Regions from separate parts of the Carnobacterium inhibens subsp. inhibens DSM 13024 genome, predicted to be linked through region 2. Evidence: riboswitches for the same ligand, from Rfam matches in the RefSeq annotation. Region 2 holds a riboswitch; the other holds the start of a gene.
What was found. Region 2 has a riboswitch for thiamine pyrophosphate ahead of thiT (energy-coupled thiamine transporter ThiT). Riboswitches for the same ligand answer to the same signal wherever they lie in the genome.

Region 1 (3,424 bases), 1.6 Mb from region 2:
CATGTATGGACAGTCCTTTTGCAATATTTGCTGTAAGAGCTGCAGAAAATGTACAACCTGTCCCATGTGTATCTTTTGTTTGTATACGAGGGGTACTTATTGAAAAAGAATGCTGACGAGTGTATACTCTATCCGTTGCCTGTTCTCCATCTAAATGACCTCCTTTTATAATCACGCATTCAACCCCCATTTGAAGGATTTGCTGTGCAGCTTCTTCAATATCTTTAACATTTTTAATCCGTTTGCCTGTTAAAAGTTCTGCCTCAGGGATATTTGGTGTGCAAATTGTTGTATAAGGAAACAGCTTTTCGATTAACGTTTTTACTGCTTCATCTTGTAAAAGACTTGCTCCGCCTTTTGCAATCATCACTGGATCAACGATTAGTGGAATTTGGTATTGTTGTACGATTTTAGCCACAACTTCAATAATTTCAGCTGAAAATAACATTCCTGTTTTAATTGCTTTTACAGAAAAATCATCTAGTATTGTTTGTAATTGTTGCTGTACAAAAATTGGCGATACTTCAAAAATACCGTGTACTCCTAGTGTATTTTGATCAGTTAATGCTGTTATTGCTGTTGTTCCAAATACACCCAGTTCTTGAAATGTTTTTATATCCGCTTGAATTCCAGCACCGCCACCTGAATCTGATCCAGCTATTGTTAGTGCAGTCATCTCTCAACCTCCGATAATTTTTGTAATGTGTTCATAAATTGTAAAGCAAACGTACCCACTTCATTTGTACTTTGTTCAGCAGCTTGCTTGTAATCTTTTAACGTCGCTGCTAAACTTTGCATTGGATTCATACCGCTGCTCGCAAGCGACGCTGCACAGATAGCACTTAATAAACACCCAGTACCTGTGATGTGTGTCGCTATTTTCTTGCCTCCTGAAACATGAATTCCCTCATGCCCATCTGTTATAAAATCTGATTCACCCGTTACAATGACAAGGCACGTATACTGCAAAGCAACTCGTTTTGCGATTTTAGCAATATCTATTTCACCTGTGCCGCTATCTACACCTTTTGGTTGCCAAACCTCACCGGCAATTGCCGCTAGCTCACCTGCATTGCACCGAATTAAATCAAACTGAATTTTCTTCAGAAGGTGCTTAACCAATTGTTTGCGATAACTTGTAGAACCAACACCTACTGGATCCAACACAATAGGAATAGATAATTCATTTGCTTTTTTGCCTGCAAGCAGCATAGCTTCTGCTGTACGGTCATTCACTGTTCCAATGTTAATAAGCAATGCTTGAGAAATCGATACTATTTCAGATACCTCTTTAACTTCATCAGCCATAATAGGCGAAGCACCGACTGCAAGTAACCCATTCGCTGTGAAATTAGCAACTACGTAATTCGTCATGCAATGCACTAAAGGAGCTTTTTTTTTAATTTGTATTAACATATTTCATTCCTCTTTCCTCTACTTTTTTGTCTGCCATTTCTTTTCACCATTCTTCAAAAATCTAACTCTCAGTCCTCCTTTATTTTGGACGCAAGCAAAAAAAGCCTCTACAAAAAGCGTAGAGGCTAAAAAAAGTGTATGAAAAAAACACTAATCGCTCCCTACGTCAGTATTAACTAACAGGTTCAAAGGGTCAGGTTTTAACCTTCTCAACACAAGCGTGTCCCCCCGCAATTAAAAGTTTTACAAAAGAAAAGCTCCCCATAGAAATGGAGAGCTCAGTACGTATAATTTAACAGATATGTACCTAGTGCTCCCTACGTCAGTGTTAACTAACAGGTTCAAAGGGTCAGGTTTTACCTTCTCAACACAAATGTGTCCCCCTGCAAAACATTTAATTACTTATAAGCTTACTATATACAAACTATTTAATCAATTCTCTTAAGTAATTAGACATTAAGAGTACAAAAAAATAACTAATGAATAAACTTTTTCAGTCTATTCATTAGTTAGCAACAATTCGATCTTTTTCTTTTAATTTAATTATTCTTCTTTATTCACCCACACAGATACAGAACCAGCTTCTACAAGAAAATGACCATTACCTTCTTCATCAATCGTTATTTTATTTGTACAATTACCTAGATAATCTTCATAAACGCATCCGCTTTTGTCTTCTCCTACAAACATATCCTTAAAGCCAGCTTCACTATTTGAGATGACTACAGCACACCCTTTTGGATACTCTTCATTTCCTGATCGAGTCCAACCAATACAATTTCTGTGATCAAAATAATCTGTTTGATTTCCATAAGCATAATTCTTTTTAAGGTACAATAATTTATCGATTACTTCACGTTGAGGTTCAATCGGATCATCCCCTTTGATACCGTAATAATCACCGTAAAAGAGCACTGGATAGCCTTCTTGTCTTAGTAAGATAACTCCATAAGCTGCAGGCTTAAACCATGGCTCAATAAAGGATTCCAGCGATTGATTTGGTTGAGAATCATGATTATCTACAAAAGTTACAGCTTGCATGGGATTATTTTGGATTAACGTTTGATCAAATAATTGTGTCAAATCAAATTCGTTACCCATTTTTGAAGCTTGTTCTAATTGGTGATGCAATCCTACGTCAAATAGATCCATTTTATAGCCTTGGCTCTCTAAATAATTCTTTAAACTAGAGTAATTTTGGTCCCAATACTCTCCCACAATAAAAAATTGTTTGCCAAAATTAGATTCAATACTTTCGCGTAATTCATAAATAAAATTTTCGTTAATATGTTTGACAGCATCTAACCTAAAACCATCTACTCCAGTTTCTGCAATAAACCAATTAGCCCATTTTTTTGTTTCTTCAACAACTTCTGGATGACTATAATCAATATCAGCATACATGAGGTAATCGTAATTGCCATACTCGTTATCTACTGTTTCGTCATCGGCCCAGCCTTTATTTTGACCTTCAATACGATAAATAGCTTTTTTCTCGTTTTCTTGATTGTAATCCGTTCCTGAAAAATGGTACCAATGCCATTGGAAATCAGAGTATTTCCCTTTTCTACCTGGAAAAGTAAACTCTGTCCATCCTTCAATTTCATAGGGTTCACTGATTGTTTGATTGCGATCATCAGGATCCACTTCAATCGCTTTAAATCGTTCAACTCCATCTGCGCCTGCTTTATGATTTAAAACAACATCTGCATAAACTTGGATTTCGTATTTATGCAGCTCATCAATTGCTGCTATTAATTCTTCTTTTGTACCATACTTTGTGCGGATAGTACCTTTTTGATCAAACTCACCTAAATCGTATAAATCATATATTCCGTATCCATTGTCTTGTGTTCCTGTACCTTTAAAACATGGTGGAATCCATACACTGGTTATTCCAATTTCACTTAAATGTTTTGCATCTTCCTTTAAACGTTTCCAATGGTTACCATCATCTTCTATATACCACTCAAAATATTGCATCATTAGTCCATTTTTAAGCATGTTT
Region 2 (3,424 bases):
AGTTTGTTTAAATTTCATCCATTTAGATTTATTATCAATGATTTCTTTTGTCAGTAGATAGCTTTTCTTCATATCTTCATAAAAGAAATTTTGCTGTTGCTGAGCAATCTTAGCATCATAGATAAAAACATTTACTTCAAAATTTAATTTAAAACTACGGATATCAAAATTAGCTGTCCCAATCGAACAGATATCTCCATCCACAACTACTGTTTTTGCATGTAAAAATCCATTATCGTAAATATATACTTCTGCACCAACTGCTGCCATAGCTTCAGCATAATACATGGTAGCCCGATAAATAAATGGATGATCTGGTTTATTCGGTATCATGATTTTAACATCAATCCCAGACATTATAGCAATTTGAATAGATTCCAATACTGAATCATCTGGAACAAAATAAGGCGTTTGAATAAAAACAGACTCTTTAGCCATACTGATCATCTTAATATAACCCTTTTTGATTTGCTCAAGATCTGAATCTGGGCCACTCGAAACGACTTGTACGTTCGTATGCCCTTTTTTATCAATTAAAGGGAAGAAATTTTCTTCATATTCCAATTTATGTTTAGGAACTGCTGCATTCCAATCCATTAAAAATCGACTTTGTAATGCTAGGACAGCATTTCCTTGAATTTTTAAATGGGTATCTCTCCAATAGCCAAATTTCTTATACTCGCCTAAATACTCATCTCCAACGTTGAAACCGCCAGTATACCCAATTTTCCCATCAATAATCACAATTTTACGGTGATTGCGGTAGTTAAAACGTAAATTAATCAATGGAAATTTTGAACCAAAGAAAGGTTCAGCTTTGCCACCTAATTTTTTTAATTTTTTAAAAAAATTAGGCTTTAACGATCGAGAACCTAAAGCATCATAAATAACTAAAACATCAACTCCAGCAGCTGCACGTTCTTCTAAGACTTTAAGAACACGTTTCCCTATTTTATCGTTATGGATAATATAATAGATCATATGAATGTGATGCTCCGCTTTAGAAATATCTTCTATTAAAGAATTAAATTTCTGTGCTCCATCAGTGAACAATTCAATTTTATTTCCTTTAGTTAAAATTGATTCGTCACTTTCTAAAAATAAACTTGCCATTTCTTTTGCGTTTTCAGTAGCTTGTTTAGCAGATAATAAATTTTCATCCTCTGCTAACATTTCTTTTTGAGCTTGTACGAGCTCTGGCATTCCTATATTTTCTTGAGACTTGATATCAAATATCTTTTCACGGGTCAATTTTTTCCCAATAAACAAATAAAAAATGAATCCAATTCCTGGTAAAAGAATCAACACAAGCAACCATGCCCAAGTAGCAGCAATATCTCGTTTCTCACGAAAAACCGTAATGACAGCAAAAACGATATTTAAAAAGAAAAAACCCAAAAGTATGTATGTGATAATCTGCATCGACGTATTCCTCTCCAACTTTATTATTAGTCAATCTTACTACTTCCCTAATTTTTTAGCTACTACAAACTAGCGAACTGCAGGAATTCATTACCAAAAAAGAGATTGGGCAGCTGCCACAATCTCTCACTTATTTATCCTTAAAAAAAATGGTTAATGTTTACTTTTTGGTAAAAACAACATTGGAGTCGTTTTAGCTATGATGATTAATACAACGCTTGTTACTATTCCAGTAACGAGTGCACTTCCACCGTTCGCAATAAATGAATACCAAATAGGATTCATTCCTTCTGGAGCATAACTTCCCCAAAAATAATACCCTGCAATAAAGTGCCAGAAGAAACGAGCTACTGTTCCTAATATCGTTCCAAAGACAATTAATTGATATTGCTTTAGTTTTTTATTTTCTTTAAAAGATCGTTGGATAGGTCTGCTTACCAGACCTGCAAAACCAACAAAAGCAAAAGCAACAAAATATTCTATAAATCCTTGTAATGGATGCAATATACTAGCGTTTCCAACTAAGAAATGCAATACTCCCCATAAAAATCCTGATGCAGACGCTGCTATAAAACCATACCTAAATGCAAACAACGTTAACGGAATCATCCCTAACGAAATTGTAAATCCTGTTCCAATATTGGTTGGAATCAAAGATAACACAATTGCTAAAGCGGCAACTATCGTCCCTTCTATCCAAACACGTAACCTCATACTACTCAAAAAAAACTCCTCCTTCATGTGTTGAACAGTGCCACACATCAAAGGAGGAGTCCGAATAATCATTTTAACACTATTATTTCGTCCCCGTCACAATCCCTACGCTCGTACTAACGAACAGGTTCCAAGGGTTAGAATCTATTGATTCAATCTCAGCTTTTTACAGCACCCCTTTGTGATGGTTGTTCATTCAATTTTACTTCCATATAATATAGTACAATTATACTGATTTTTTGTCAATATACGATTTGATGATTCAACTATTAAGCAGATTAAACTAGACTGCCCTCAAGTATTTTTGAGTAAACAAACTTATACCCATCTGCTTCCTTTACTTTCTTTTTAGTATCTTTGAATCCTGATTTTAAATACATCATTTGTCCACTGATGTTATCGTAATCAATCAACAAAACAATTTCATTAATAGAAGAAAACCGCTCTTTTATATACTCCGGTAGTTTTTCCATTGAAGCTTTTCCGTATCCTTGCTTTTGATACCGTTTATCGACCGAATGGGCTTTTAAAAGAATAGCATTGGGATTTGAGACATAGTTTAATACCGAATTTCCTGTTTGAAGGATAAAGAAACCTACCATCGTATCTTGGTCTAAGATCAAGATAGGGTATTTTTCATTTTCATGTAAACTTTCAGTCATACCGACCATAGGCATCACTGTGTAAGGATTTTTTTCTATTATATAATCTTCTATCATAGAAACATCGCCTACTGTTGCTTCTCTTAGTATAATATTTTCCATCCTATTCATACACTAACCTCCACTGATTTATTGTATTAAACCTCTTTATAAGCCTACCTTACCTGTCCCCATCCCATTCAGCATAAAATTCTGATAAATAGTGTTCCATAAAAGCATGTCTTTGTTCTGCTAACTTTTTCCCAGGAGTTGTATTCATTTCTTCCCTTAGTTTTAACAATTTTTCATAAAAATGCATAATAGCTGTATCTTCTCCAGAACGATAATCTTCAATAGTAAGATGTTCACGTGGTTTTTTTTCCGGATCATGTATCAATCGATTTTTTGAACCTGAATAGGCCATTGTTCTAGCGATCCCAATTGCTCCTATTGCATCCAATCTATCTGCATCTTGAATAATTTTTCCTTCTATTGAAGTCAATTTAGTTTTATTTGTCCCACCTTTGTATGACATGTGAAGAATGATATCCATTATTTGTTCTGTTTCTTCTTCAGTTATAGGATGAGTTGAAAGCCAACTTCTAACTTTCTTCTCCCCATCAGCTTCTGTTTTATTCATTTTTTCA

Region 1: linked by a shared signal. The riboswitch ahead of thiM (hydroxyethylthiazole kinase) and the one ahead of thiT (energy-coupled thiamine transporter ThiT) in region 2 are both predicted to bind thiamine pyrophosphate.

What each region holds. Positions count from the first base shown of each region.
Region 1 is NZ_JQIV01000006.1:1,763,184-1,766,607, reverse strand. It holds gene thiD (bifunctional hydroxymethylpyrimidine kinase/phosphomethylpyrimidine kinase) at 1-676, opposite strand, end outside; gene thiM (hydroxyethylthiazole kinase) at 673-1,416, opposite strand; TPP riboswitch at 1,558-1,656, opposite strand; TPP riboswitch at 1,714-1,811, opposite strand; gene BR65_RS09660 (alpha-amylase) at 1,960-3,420, opposite strand.
Region 2 is NZ_JQIV01000006.1:180,187-183,610, reverse strand. It holds gene cls (cardiolipin synthase) at 1-1,422, opposite strand, end outside; gene thiT (energy-coupled thiamine transporter ThiT) at 1,576-2,145, opposite strand; TPP riboswitch at 2,222-2,325, opposite strand; gene BR65_RS02050 (GNAT family N-acetyltransferase) at 2,415-2,909, opposite strand; gene BR65_RS02045 (HD domain-containing protein) at 2,959-3,424, opposite strand, start outside.